2 regions of the Streptomyces profundus genome follow, and region 1 is predicted to be linked to the other one. Evidence: riboswitches for the same ligand, from Rfam matches in the RefSeq annotation. Region 1 holds a riboswitch; the other holds the start of a gene.

Region 1 (7,011 bases):
CTCGGTGGTTACCGAACGGGCGTCGTCGTCCTCGGCGTTCGCCGGACCGCCGTTGCCGGCGGCAGTGGCGGACTCCTCGCCGTCTTCGGTGTCCGTCAGGTCGTCGGCGCCAGCCGGGCGGGTGCTGCCGTTGCCGCCGTCGGTCGCGGTGGCGAGCTCGTCGCCGTCCACGGCGGCGTTCGCCGGTCGGGTGTTGTCGCCGTCGCCGTCTTCGGTGTTGGCCGCGGTGGCCTTGGCGTCGTCAGCCGGGCCGTTGCCCGTCGTGGCGGCCTCGGTCGGCTTGTCGCCGTCGGTCACGTCGGCCGCGTCGTCGTCCTCGGCGTTCGCCGGACGGGGGCCGTCGCCCTCGCAGGCTGTCGCGTCGTCGGCGGCTGCCGCTTTGCGGCGGAAGCTGAGGAGGGTGCCGATGAGGATGCCGGCGAGGAGGCCGGCGCCGATGATCCAGGGGAGGGGGCCCATGCCGTCGTCGTCCGAGGCGTTGTCCGCCGCGTCCTTGTGGCCGGCGGGGGTCTCGGCCGGGTCGGGGCCGAGTTCCGCCAGCAGGGTCAGCAGGTTGGTGCCGCCGAAGTCCGTGGGCGAGGTGTCGGTCGCCCGCGCGACGAGCACCAGCAGGCCGAGCGCCGTCGGGTTGGTGGCGTGGTCGGCCCACTCGGCGTGGTGGGTGCGCAGCCACTCCAGCGGGGCCTGGGCCTCCTCGTGGTGGCCGCCGGCCGACAGGGCCAGCACCGCGCGAGCCGTGGTGCCGAAGTCCGGCTGGGTCTCGCCGCCAGGGGGCGTGGACTCAAGCCGGCCCTCGCCCCGCTCCAGCGCGCCGACCAGTTGGGCGGCGCCGGCCGGCCCGGCCGCCGCCTCCGCCTCGTCGTCGGCGCAGTCCAGCGGGGTGACGGGCGTGTTCGCGGTCCCGGGGGCGACGAGCAGCCCGCTGCCGTAGGACGCCAACACCGCGTCCACCGTCGCCATGTCGCTGGCGAACAGCTGGCCGGACTCCTCGTCCGGCTGCCAGGCGAACGCGCCGCGCTGCTCCTCGGGCGCCTCGCAGCCCAGTTGGAGACCTTCCAGCGCGGAGTAGCCCGAACTGCCCTCGCGCACCACCCCGTTGGGGTCGACGCCGGCGGCGGCGAGCGCGCCGACCACCACGGCGGTTGAGTTCGCGTCGCTGGCGCCGCCGGGGGAGAAGCCCCAGCCGCCGTCCTCGTTCTGCACGCCGGTCAGCCAGTCGACGCCGGCGTCCACCGCGTCCTCGTGGCCGCCCACGGCCGCCAGGGCCTGCACGGCCAGCGCCGTGGCGTTGGACTCGGACGCGGTGACGTCCGCGCAGGGCTCGCCCGGGTCGGCCCGGAAGGCGAGGAACGAGCCGTCCGCGCACTGCTGGCCGACCAGCCAGTCGACCGCTTCCTCGGCCGGGGTGTAGCCCGAGGTGTGCTGGGCGAGCAGCGCGTAGGACTGCCGCCACACCCCGTCGTAGCTGGGGTCGGCGTCGCCGAAGAGGGCCTCGGGCGCTTCCGCCGGGGCCGGCGCCACCGGGTCCTCGGCGAGCGCGGTCGGCGCCAGCGCGGTGAGCAACAGGGCGCCCGCGCCGGGGAGCGCGAGCGCGCAAAGGCGCGCCCGGCGCGCACGACCGCGCGGGCCGGTGGCGCGCGCGGGGGCGGCGGCGCCGCGCGGCGCGCCCCTGAACGAGGTGCGGGGGATGAACACGCGGAAGCCTTTCGCTGTGCCGGTCGCCGGCACGCCAACCGCCATGACGCCGCGACGCGTCACGCGGCACCGGGCGCGACGCCGTACTCCTCGACGGTGTCGGTCGCCGAGTCGACGACCGAAGCCAGTGCCTTTCACGGGTGGGCGTTCCGGCTCGCGCGGCGCCGGAGGCGTCGCGCTCACGGCTGCGGGTCAGCGTCGGATTCGCACCGAATTTCCCCACACGTGAGTGAACTGATGGGCTCACTCTAACGGCCCCGCTCCCCGCCTCCGCCGGCCGCTCGGGGCCCGGGGGCCGCGCGGAGCCCGGAGCGGCCCGAGGCCGCCTGGTGCGGGGCGTCGACGGAGGGCGATAATCGCCCCACCCGCCGCAATTCCACCCGACCCCCGGCGAGTAGTGTTCGTCCGTACCCGCGAGTAGGTGGCGGCAGACCGAGGGAGCGTGTGTGGCGGCGGAGGCCGGGGCGGATCGCCCGATCAGGATCGCGCTGCTCAGTTACAAGGGGAACCCCTTCTGCGGCGGCCAGGGCGTCTATGTCCGGCATCTCTCCCGGGAGCTGGCCGCGCTCGGCCACCGGGTCGAGGTGATCGGCGCCCAGCCCTACCCCGAGCTGGATCCGGGCGTCGAGCTGCGCAAGCTGCCCAGCCTGGACCTCTACCGGCAGCCGGACCCGTTCCGCACCCCTGGGCGCAAGGAGTACCGGGACTGGATCGACGCCCTTGAGGTCGCCACCATGTGGACCGGCGGCTTCCCCGAGCCGCTCACCTTCTCGCTCCGCGCCCGCCGCGAACTCGCCGCGCGGCGCGGCGAGTTCGATGTGGTGCACGACAACCAGACGCTGGGCTACGGCCTGTTGGGCAGCCGGCGCCTCGGCCTGCCGCTGGTCACCACCATCCACCACCCCATCACCGTCGATCGCCGGCTTGAGCTGGCGGCGGCCGAGGGGCGCCGGCGCCGGTACGCGCTGCGTCGCTGGTACGGCTTCACCCGCATGCAGGGGCGGGTCGCCCGGCGGCTGCCCGCCGTGCTCACCGTCTCCGGCTCCTCGCGCCGGGAGATCGTGGAGGACTTCGCGGTGCCGGCCGACCGCGTCTCGGTGGTGCCGATAGGCGCCGACACCCGGGTCTTCCGCCCTGATCCCGCCACGCCCCGGGTGCCGGGCCGGATCATCACCACATCGAGCGCCGACGCCCCGCTCAAGGGCCTGGTGTTCCTGGTCGAGGCGCTGGCCAAGCTGCGCACCGAACGCCCCGAGACGCATCTGCTGGTGGTGGGCAACCGTCCGGAGTCGGGCCCGGTGCGGGACGCGTTGGAGCGGTTCGGGCTCGGCGGCGCCGTCGAGTTCGTCAAGGGTGTCAGCGACACCGAGCTGGCCTCGCTGGTGCGGAGCGCCCAAGTCGCCTGCGTCCCCTCCCTCTACGAGGGCTTCTGCCTGCCGGCCGCCGAGGCGATGGCGTCCGGCACCCCGTTGGTCGCCACCACGGGCGGGGCGATCCCCGAGGTCACCGGGCCCGACGGGGAGACGTGTCTGGCCGTGCCGCCGGGCGACGCCGGCGCGCTGGCCGAGGCCCTCGGCCGGCTGTTGGGGGACGCACCGCTGCGCGAACGGTTGGCCGCCGCGGCGTCGGAACGGGTGCTCGCCCGCTTCACCTGGGAACACACGGCGCGCGCCACCGTCACCCACTACCGGGCCGCGATCGCGGCCGGGGGCCGCCCCGGCCGTTCCGGGCGACCGTAGGGGCACCTGTCCAGCCAACCATCCCGTTCGACGAACACCGGCCGACGCCGGCCCAGGCCGGCCGACGAGAGAAAGGGTTGACCGCGTGCTGACCGTGGACTTCTCACGCTTCCCACTCGCCCCAGGCGACCGCGTCCTCGACCTGGGCTGTGGCGCAGGTCGGCACGCCTTCGAGTGCTACCGACGCGGCGCGCGGGTCGTCGCCCTCGACCAGGACGGCGCCGAAGTGCGGCAGGTCGCCGGCTGGTTGGCCGCGATGCGGGACGCGGGCGAGGCACCGGCCGGCGCCAGCGCCGTCGCCGTCGAGGGCGACGCGCTGGCGCTGCCGTTCCCCGACGACAGCTTCGACGCGCTGATCGTCTCCGAGGTGATGGAGCACATCCCCGACGACAAGGGCCTGCTGGCCGAGGCGGTCCGGGTGCTGCGGCCCGGCGGGCGGATCGCGGTGACGGTACCCAGATACGGCCCGGAACGCGTCTGCTGGGCGCTGAGCGACGCCTACCACCAGGTGGAGGGCGGGCATATCCGGATCTACCGGGCGGATGAACTCCTCGGCCGGCTCCGCGAGGCGGGCCTGCGTCCCTACGGCACCCACCACGCGCACGCGCTGCACGCGCCGTACTGGTGGCTCAAGTGCGCGCTGGGCGTGGACAACGACCGGGCGCTCCCGGTGCGCGCCTACCACAAGCTGTTGGTCTGGGATCTGATGAAGCGGCCCCTGGCCACCCGCGCCGCCGAGGCCGCGCTCAACCCCGTCCTGGGCAAGAGTTTCGTCGCCTACGCCACCAAGCCGCCCACCAAGCCGCACGCCAAGCCGCAGGCGGCGCCGGCCGTCGAGGGGCGGGCCCGTGGAACGTCCTGAGTCCACCGGCAGGTTGGGGCTGCCCGGGGTGCTGACCGAGGCGCAGGCCGAGGAGACCGCGCGCTGGATCGGCAGGGTGCAGCGCCCGGACGGCGCCATACCCTGGTTCAGGGGCCACCATCTCGACCCCTGGGACCATGTCGAGGCCGCCATGGCCCTGGACACCGCTGGCGAGCACGACCGGGCCGCCGCCGCCTACGCCTGGCTCGCCCGGCACCAGAACCCGGACGGCTCCTGGTACGCCGCCTACGCCGACGGCGATCCGCTGCGCCCCACCGACCTGGGCAAGGAGAGCAACTTCTGCGCCTACCCGGCGGTCGGCGTGCTGCACCACTACCTGAGCACGGGGGACGACACGTTCCGCCGCCGCATGTGGCCGATGGTGCGGGCGGCCGTCGCCTTCGTGCTGGGGCTCCAACGGGACGGCGGGCAACTCGGCTGGCGGCGCGAGGCGGACGGGCGGGCCGTGCCGGACGCGCTGCTCACCGGCTCCGCCTCCGGCTACCAGGCGCTGCGCTGCGCGCTGGCGCTGGCCGACCTCGCGGGAGCGGCCCAGCCCGACTGGGAGATGGCCACCGGACGGCTCGGGCACGCGGTGCGCCGCCATCCCGAGCTGTTCCTCGACAAGTCCCGCTACTCCATGGACTGGTACTACCCGGTGCTGGCCGGGGCGCTGCGCGGCGAGGCCGCCGCCGCCCGGCTGGCCGAGCGGTGGGACACGTTCGTGGTGCCCGGGTTCGGCGTGCGCTGTGTGCGCGAGAACCCCTGGGTGACGGGTGGCGAGAGCGCCGAACTCGCCCTGGCGCTGTGGGCCTGCGGCGACGAGCCGCGCGCGATCGAGGTGCTGCGCTCGATCGGTCGGCTACGGACCGAGGACGGTCGTTACTGGACGGGTTTCGTCTATGCCGACGACGCGTTCTGGCCGATCGAGCACACCACCTGGACGGCGGGCTCGGTGCTGTTGGCCGTCGCCGCGCTCACCGGCGACCAGCCCACCAGAACCGTCTTCGGCGGCGACACCCTCCCCGAAGGACTCGACCCGCACTGCTGCTAGGGCACCCTCGGCACAGGACGGCGGGCCCCGCCGGAGGTTCGACTCCGGCGGGGCCCGCCGCTGTTCGTCAGGTGTCGGCGTCGGCCGTCAGCCGCGCTGGATGCCCGAGGTGTCCTGGAGCACGCCGCGCCGCCCGTCCTGGGTCTGCGCCACCAGGGTCTGGCCCCGCTGCTCGACCGCCAGATACCAGTTGCCCGGGGTCAACTCGGCGACCGTGCCGGGCGAACCGTCCTCCCCGTACAGCGGCCTGGCCGCCGGCACGGCGAACCAGAACGGCTGGAAGTTCGGGTCCGGGGCCGCCGCCTGGGCCGGGGCGCCCGGCTGCTGGTAGCCACCCTGCGGCTGGGCGCCGGGGTAGCCGTAGCCCTGCTGCGGCTGCTGGGGCTGCTGCACGCCCGCGCCATAGGGCTGCCCCGGCTGGCCGACCTGGCCGGGCTGGGACGGGGTGGAGCTGGTCAACGGCGCCTGGAGCGCCGGCACCACCGGGGTGGCGGCGGCGAAGCCAGCCAGCACCAGCGAGGAGATGAAGCCCATGATGAGGCCCACCGCCGCGTCATAGCCGTCGGGGCCACCGACCAGCGTCCAGAACCCGGCCCACGGCGAGGTCACCGCGAGCGCGATGCCCCACTGGTCCAGGCGCAGCCCCAGGAACTCCTTGCCCGGGGGCAGGAAACGGGAACCCACGATCGCGCCGGCGCCGAACAGCCCGGCGAGCGTCAGCGAGGGCAGCAGCGGGAACAAATCGCTGGACCAGCCGTTGTCACTGTAGGGGCCCGCCTTGCGAGCGTCGAGGAACGAGAAGATGAAGAGCAGGACCGCTGCTCCGATAACTCCTGCGTCGCCTCGGGAGAGCGAGCGGTTGTTCACATCAGATCCTTTGTCGTTCTCGTCGTCTTGGGTCGGGTCGGGTCGGGCGGAGCGAGCCCCATCGTACGGATGAACACCGACCCGGGTGTCGCGGAGGGGTTCACTGTTTCCCAGGCGACACGCTTGTGATGTCGTCGTGACATCGTCCACAACTGTGTGGACGACGGCCTCCTCAGCTCAGTGCCCGGGGCCCACCCGTCTGAGCACGCGCAGGGTGTTCCTGGCGGTCACCTCGACGAAGGCCCCGCTCTCCAACGCCCGCAACCAGACGCGGTAGGGGGCCTGCCCGCCGTCCGCCGGGTCGGGAAACACGTCATGGATGACGAGCAACCCGCCCTCGGCGAGCCTGGGAACCCAACTCTCGTAGTCCGCCAGGGCGTGTGCGTCGGTGTGGCCGCCATCGACGAAGACCAGACCGAACCTCCCGCCGCCGTTCCCGCCGAGCGCGGCGGCGACCGTGGGGGAGGCGCCCACCAGGGCCACCACATGCTCCTCAAGACCCGCGGCGGCCACCGTACGGCGGAAGAGCGGCAGCGTGTCCATCCGACCTGGACGGTCGGGATCCGCCAACTCCGGGTCCGCGTACTCCTCACCTGGCTGCTGCTCCTCGCTGCCCCGGTGGTGGTCCACCGTGACGGCGACCGTGCCGGCCGTCCGCGCGGCGGCGGCCAGCAGCAGGGTGGAACGGCCGCAGTAGCTGCCGATCTCCAGCAGCGGCAGCCCGAGCCCCGCCGCCTCGACCGCGCTCGCGTACAGGGCGAGACCCTCGTCGACGGGCATGAAGCCCTTCGCCG
Region 2 (7,011 bases), 3.2 Mb from region 1:
AACTCCGGGTAGCGCATCGGGCGCAGGGTCAGCTCGAAGCCGGGGTCGAGCAGGTTCTTCGTGGCCGATGGGGTGGCCGACGGGGTGGTCGGCGCCGTCTGTTCGGGCTGGCTCTGGGTGGGGGCGCTCACTGGCATGCCTCGCAGGACTCGGGGTTCTCCAGGGAGCAGGCGACGGCCTGCTCGGGGACGGGGATCTCGTCGACGACGGCCACGCCGACGGGGGGCGCGGCCGGCTCGGGAACGGAGGCGGCGGTCGCGCTCGAACGGGCGGACTGCGCGATCCGGGTCGCCGGGCGGGACCGCAGGTAGTAGGTGGTCTTGAGACCGCGCTTCCAGGCGTACGCGTACATCGAGCTGAGCTTGCCGATGGTGGGCGACGCCATGAAGAGGTTGAGCGACTGGCTCTGGTCCAGATACGGGGTGCGGTCGGCGGCCATGTCGATCAGCGCGCGCTGCGGGATCTCCCAGGCGGTGCGGTAGAGCGCGCGCACCTCCTCGGGCAGCCCGGACAGCTCCTGCACCGAGCCGTTGGCGGAGCGCAGCTCCTGCCTGGTCGCCTCGTCCCAGCGGCCAAGGCGCTTCAACTCGGCCACCAGGTAGGTGTTCACCTGGAGGAACTCCCCGCTGAGTGTCTCCCGCTTGAAGAGGTTGGAGACCTGCGGCTCGATGCACTCGTAGACGCCGGCGATCGAGGCGATGGTGGCGGTCGGGGCGATCGCCAGCAGCAGCGAGTTCCGCATTCCGGTGTGCGTGATCCGCTCGCGCAGCGCCTGCCAGCGCTCGGGCCAGGTGTGCTCGACGCCGTGGTAGTGGTCCGGGTGGAGCACGCCGTCGGCCGTGCGGGTGTCGGCCCAGCCGTCGTGCGGCCCGTGGCGCTCGGCCAGCTCCGCCGAGGTCTCGTAGGCGGTGAGCATCACGCGCTCGGCGATCCGGGTGGAGAGCGCGCGGGCCTGGGGCGAGTCGAAGGGGAGGCCGAGACGGAAGAACACGTCCTGGAGGCCCATCACGCCGAGACCCACGGGACGCCAGCGGGAGTTGGAGTTCTCCGCCTGCTCGGTCGGGTAGAAGTTGATGTCCACCACGCGGTCGAGGAAGAGCACGGCGGTACGCACGGTCGCGTCCAGCCGGGCCCAGTCCATCGCGCCGTCCGGGCCCAGATGCGCGGCCAGGTTGACCGAGCCCAGGTTGCACACGGCGGTCTGGCCGTCGTCGGTGACCTCCAGGATCTCGGTGCAGAGGTTGGAGGAGTGCACCACGTTGCCGGGCCGCGCCGTCTGGTTGGCGGTGCGGTTGGCCGCGTCCTTGAAGGTCATCCAGCCGTTGCCGGTCTGCGCCAGCGTGCGCATCATCCGGGCGTAGAGCTGCCTGGCCGGCACCTGGCGCTGGGCGAGGCCCCTGGCCTCGGCCTCGCGGTAGGCCGCGTCGAACGCCTCGCCCCACAGGTCGGTCAGCTCGGGAACGTCGGCGGGGGAGAAGAGGGACCACGGGGCGTCCGCGTCGACCCGGCGCATGAACTCGTCCGGGATCCAGTGCGCGAGGTTCAGGTTGTGGGTGCGCCTGGCCTCCTCGCCGGTGTTGTCCCGCAGTTCGAGGAACTCCTCGATGTCCGCGTGCCAGGTCTCCAGGTAGATACAGGCGGCGCCCTTGCGCCGGCCGCCCTGGTTGACGGCGGCCACCGAGGAGTCCAGCGTGCGGAGGAAGGGCACGATGCCGTTGGACTTGCCGTTGGTGCCCCGGATCAACGAGCCCCGCGCGCGCACCCGCGTGTAGGAGAGGCCGATGCCACCGGCGTGCTTGGAGAGCCGGGCGATCTGGTGGTAGCGCTCGTAGATCGAGTCCAGCTCGTCCAGCGGGGAGTCCAGCAGATAGCAGGACGACATCTGCGGGTGCCTGGTGCCGGAGTTGAACAGCGTGGGGGACGACGGCAGATAGGAGAGGGTGCTGGTCAGCCGGTACAGCTCGGCGACCTGCTCCAGGGCCTGCTCGGTCTCGTCCGGGGCCAGGCCGCAGGCCACCCGCAGCAGGAAGTGCTGCGGGGTCTCGATCACCCGCCGGCTGATGGGGTGGCGCAGCAGATAGCGGGACTGCACGGTGCGCAGCCCGAAGTACTCGAAACGGTCGTCGGCGCCCTCGTCCACGGTGCGGGCGAGCAGCGCGTCCAGCGCGTTCGCGTGCCGGCGTACGAAGGCCGCGGTGCCGTCCCCGATCAGGCCCTCGCGGTGGCCGACGGCGATGGAGTCGACGAACGAGACCGCGCCCTGCCCCGCGGCCTCCTCACGGATCGCCAGGGTGAGCAACCGGGCGGCCAGCCGGGAGTACTCGGGCTCCTCGGCGATCAGACCGGCCGCCGCCTCGATGGCCAACTCACGCAACTCGGCCTGGTCCGAACCGGGATGGCGGCCCCGTTCGACCGCGGCGGCGACCCGCGCGGGGTCGGTGGCCGGCAGATCGGCGGTGAGATCGGCCAACGTGCGCGTCAGCGCCGCTGTGACCGGCTCTGCGGGGGCGGCGGGTGCGATGGTCACTCGGTGCTCTCCCTCGTGTCGCGGTGCGCTCCACGAGCGGGGCGCGACGGATGCGGGCATGGCTGTGCCCCAAGGCAGTTCAGCCGCACCGCGTCCTTCGGCCCAGCCCGCGAGGCTTGGACGTGATCAGCCGTCGGCAGGCACTCGGACTCGTCAGGGCACGGCGAAAACCGGCCATGACACACCGTTGCGGGACAGTTCCGGACTCGCACCGGATTCCCCTGCGGCGACAGCGAGCACGAGCATACATCTTGTGCCGCTGCCCACGAGCAGCCCTATATGTTGTGTTCTCCGTCTCGTTGCGCGGGGAGTTCACCTGCGAACACCCAGAGCTTCACTCCCGGCACGGGCTCCCAGTCCCGCTCCGGCGCCCGAACGAAGCCCAGGCGGCGGTAGAGACGCATCGCCGTGTGCAGGTGCGACTGACAGGAAATCACGACACGCCGACGACCCGCCGACGAGGCTCGGCGGAGGCACTCCCGCACCAGCGCCTCACCCACCCCGTGGCCGCGACGCTCGGGCGCCACCGCCAGCATCCGGAACTCGGCCTCGCCCTCCCCGGCCACCTCGGCCAACTCCCCGCCCGCCACCGACAGGCTGACGGCCCCCCACAGCCCGCCCGGCCGGGACGGATCCTCGGCGACCAGCAGCTCGGCCACCTCGGCGCGCCGACGCACATCCCCGAGCACCGCCAGATAGGCGTCCTCGGGGCCGCTGACCAGCCCGTCCGCCAGATAGACCGCCGTGGTCAGCGAGGCCACGGCGGCGAAGTCGGCCGGCTCGGCCGTTCTCACCAACACGTTCATGGCACCAGTCTGCGTCCCACCACTGACAGTCGGGCCGGCGGGCGATCGCCGTCACTTCCGCCGCAGCACGAAGTAGCCGGAGTCGTCGGCCACCACCGAGTAGACCGTCTCCGGATACAGCCCCGCCGCCCTGCGCAGCATCGCGTCCCCGCTCATCCCCTGGCCGTAGTAGGCCAGGTACTCCGGCGCCGGGACCGAGGGGTCCCCGATCCAGAACACCCGGCAGCGGCCGGTGAGTTGGGCGATGGGCCGGACGTTGGCCGCCACCTCGGCGCCGTCGGGGACGGTGGCCAGCACCTCCCGCCCCGCGACCGCCACGGCCCCGGGACGGTACGTCTCGGACTCGGCGAGCGCCGCCACCGGCAGCGTGGGCGCGAGCGCCAGCGCGGCGCCCAGCAGCCCCGCGGGGACGAAGCGGGCCCCCTGCCGCAGCCAGACCCTCGGGGAGCTCCTGGAGTGCGCCAGCGCGTCCGTCAGCGCCAGCGCGACCACCGGCATCAGCACCGCGCTGTAGTGCCAGTCGGTGCCCCAGTAGTGCGGCTCATGGGAGACGAAGCGCCAGCCCAGCGTCGGCAGCGCGACGAGCAGCAGCGGCGAGCGCAGCGCCAACAGCGCGCCCGTCGGCAGCAGCAGCCACAGCACGGTGCGCAGCTTCTCCCCGCCGCCGGCCAGCAGCGCCCCCCACGGGCCGCCGCCGCCGCTCTCCTCGTTCAGCTTGTTCCAGTAGTCGTAGTCGCCCGCGCTGTTGAAGAACGGGATCAGCACGGTCAGGGTGAGCACGCAGGCCAGCACCCCGAAGAGCGCCACCAGGCCGGCGGTCCGCAGCAGTTGGGGCGCGCGGTGCCGTGCCCGCACCGCGACCACCAGCGCGATGGCCGCCAGGGTCAGCCCCAGGTCCTCCTTGACGAGCACCAGCGGCAGCGCCCAGCCGAGCGCGGCGCGCCAGCGCTGGCGCAGCACCGCCTCCAGGGCGAAGGCGATCAACGGCACGGCGAAGCAGATCTCGTGGAAGTCGAAGTCCACCGCCTGCTGGATTCCCCAGGAAAGCCCGAAGACCGTCCCCAGGGTCAGCCCGGTGGCCCGGCCCAGCAGCGAACCGCTGACCCGCGCCACCGGGATCACGGCCAGCGCGAAGAGCGCGGCCTGGGCGACCAGCAGGGTGACGGGGGTGGGGAAGACCCGGTAGGCGGGCGCCAGCAGCGCGGTGACGGGGCTGAAGTGGTCGCCCAGGATGGGGAAGCCGGGCCCCTTGAGATCGGATACGGGCGTCCGCAGATGAGCGTAGGAGCGCACCGCCTGCTCGAATATGCCCAGATCCCAGGAGCGGGTGCGCAGATCGCGGTAGCGCCCCACGGAGATCACCGTGTAGACGACGAAGAACCCGGCCGCGAGGAGATACGGGTCCCGCACGCCCGGCCGGCCGCCCCCCGTCCGGGCGGAGGCCGGCGGCGCGGCCGTCCACCGGCCCGCCACCCGCCGTTCGATGGTCGCCATCCGTCCTCCCCCGAACCGGGGCGGCCCGGCTCGGGGCGCCCCACCACAACAGCACTCCCCAGCCACAACGCGTGGCGCGGGCGCTTGGTTCGCCCGGCGGGCCCGGGAGTTGTGTCCGTCACCCGGGCCCGCCCGCTCGGCACGGCCCGTCAGCAGCAGCCGTGGTGGGAGGTGGGGTCGGCGTACTTGTGGTCCTGGCGCAGCCGTTCGAACTCCCGACGGCCCAGCACGGGCGCCGACGGATCGTCGCCGTGGGCGCGCTCCCGGTAGCGCTGGTAGGCGTTCTCCCCGGTCAGCTCGGTGACATACCAGCGCAGCCAGGCGGCTGCCCGGCGTGGCGCCGCGATCAGACGCATCAGTGGGACTCCTCCTCCGTCGAGCTCTCCCGCTCCCGGGGCGCCCGCTGCTCGGGGACGCCACCGCCGGGGCCAAGACCGGCGCGGGCGAGTTCGGCCTTCTCCGCCTTGGTGGCGATCAGCTCGGCCGGCGCGATCAGCCGGGACTCGGTGTAGGGCGCCTCGTGCAGCCGGACCGAACCGGGGGCCCGGGCCGCCCTGAGCGTCACCCGGGCGGCGTCCACGAAGATCACCAGCACCAGCAGCGCCAGCACCGCCGTCAGCGCGGCGTCCAGCGTCGCGTTGTTGACGATGGTGCGCATCTCGCTCATGTCGGCCGCGCCGGGCAGGAGTTCGCCCCGGTCGATGCCCTCCTGGTACTGGTCGCGCCGCGCCAGGAAGCCGACCGCCGGGTCGCCGGAGAACACCTTCTGCCAGCTGGCGGTGAAGGTGACCAGGGCGACCCAGGTCATCGGCACCGCTGTGACCCAGGCGTAGCGCAGCCGCCCGGACTTGACCAGCAGCACCGTGCAGACCGCGAGCGCCACCGCGCCGAGCAGCTGGTTGGCGATGCCGAAGATCGGATAGAGCGTGTTGATGCCGCCGAGCGGATCGTTCACCCCGACCCACAGCAACCAGCCCCAGAGCCCCACCACCACCGCGCTGGTCAGCAGGATGCCCGGCAGCCAGGCGCTGGAGCGGAACCGGCCGAGCCGGGGGTGCGCGCTGGCCAGCGCGTCCTGGAGGATGAAGCGGCCGACCCGGGTCCCGGCGTCGATCGCGGTCAGAATGAAGAGCGCCTCAAACATGATCGCGAAGTGGTACCAGAAGCTCATCATCGCGTCGCCGCCGAGGATGTCCGAGAAGATCGCGGCCAATCCCAGCGCCAGTGTGGGCGCGCCACCGGTCCTGGAGAGCAGTGAGCCCTCCTCGACCGAGGCGGCGGCCTCGGTGAGCTGCTCGGGGGTGATCACAAAGCCCCAGGACGAGATCGTCTCCGAGGCGGCCTGCACGGTGTCCCCGATCACCGCGGGCGGCGCGTTCATCGCGAAGTAGACGCCCGGGTCCAGCACACAGGCCGCGGTGATCGCCATGACGGCCACCGAGGACTCCATCAGCATCCCGCCGTAGCCGATGCTGCGGACCTGGGTCTCCTTCTGGATCATCTTGGGCGTGGTGCCCGACGAGATCAGCGCGTGGAAGCCGGAGAGCGCGCCACAGGCGATGGTGATGAAGACGAACGGGAAGAGCGACCCCGCGAACACCGGGCCCTCGCCGTTGCTGGCGAAGTCCGTGATCGCCTCCATCTGGAGGGTCGGCAGGGTGATCACCAGGGCGAGGGCGAGCAGCCCGATGGTGCCGATCTTCATGAACGTCGAAAGGTAGTCGCGCGGCACCAGCAGCAGCCAGACCGGGACCACGGAGGCGGCGAAGCCGTAGAGCACCAGGCAGATGACCAGGGTGCGCGGCTCCAGCGTGAAGGTGTCCGCCCAGCGGGAGTTGGCCACCCAGCGGCCGGCGACGATCACGAAGAGCAGCAGCGCCACCCCGATCCCGGTGACCTCCGCGACCCGCCCTGGCCGGATATAGCGCAGGTAGACGCCCATGAAGAGGGCGATGGGGATGGTCATCCCGACGGAGAACGTGCCCCAGGGCGACTCGGCGAGCGCGTTGACCACCACCAGCGCCAGCACGGCCAGCAGGATGATCATGATGGTGAAGATGGCGATGACGCCGGCGACCCCGCCGACCGGGCCGATCTCCTCGCGGGCGATCTGCCCCAGGCTCTTGCCGTCCCTGCGGGTGGAGAAGAACAGCACCACCATGTCCTGGACCGCGCCGGCGAAGA

The links. A riboswitch is a leader RNA that binds a small molecule or an ion and turns the genes downstream of it on or off. The one in region 1 is predicted to bind cobalamin.
Region 2: linked by a shared signal. The riboswitch ahead of K4G22_RS08590 (ribonucleoside-diphosphate reductase subunit alpha) and the one ahead of K4G22_RS23165 (SCO2321 family membrane protein) in region 1 are both predicted to bind cobalamin.

The regions. Positions count from the first base shown of each region.
Region 1 covers NZ_CP082362.1:5,235,069-5,242,079, forward strand. The annotation lists gene K4G22_RS23165 (SCO2321 family membrane protein) at 1-1,695, opposite strand, end outside; cobalamin riboswitch at 1,818-1,937, opposite strand; gene K4G22_RS23170 (glycosyltransferase family 4 protein) at 2,142-3,434, shown strand; gene K4G22_RS23175 (class I SAM-dependent methyltransferase) at 3,520-4,296, shown strand; gene K4G22_RS23180 (prenyltransferase/squalene oxidase repeat-containing protein) at 4,283-5,350, shown strand; gene K4G22_RS23185 (DUF5336 domain-containing protein) at 5,438-6,217, opposite strand; gene K4G22_RS23190 (class I SAM-dependent methyltransferase) at 6,395-6,997, opposite strand.
Region 2 covers NZ_CP082362.1:1,999,146-2,006,156, reverse strand. The annotation lists gene K4G22_RS08595 (ribonucleotide-diphosphate reductase subunit beta) at 1-17, opposite strand, end outside; gene K4G22_RS08590 (ribonucleoside-diphosphate reductase subunit alpha) at 128-2,527, opposite strand; cobalamin riboswitch at 2,646-2,809, opposite strand; gene K4G22_RS08585 (GNAT family N-acetyltransferase) at 2,803-3,333, opposite strand; gene K4G22_RS08580 (DUF2079 domain-containing protein) at 3,385-4,827, opposite strand; gene K4G22_RS08575 (YbdD/YjiX family protein) at 4,977-5,183, opposite strand; gene K4G22_RS08570 (carbon starvation CstA family protein) at 5,183-7,011, opposite strand, start outside.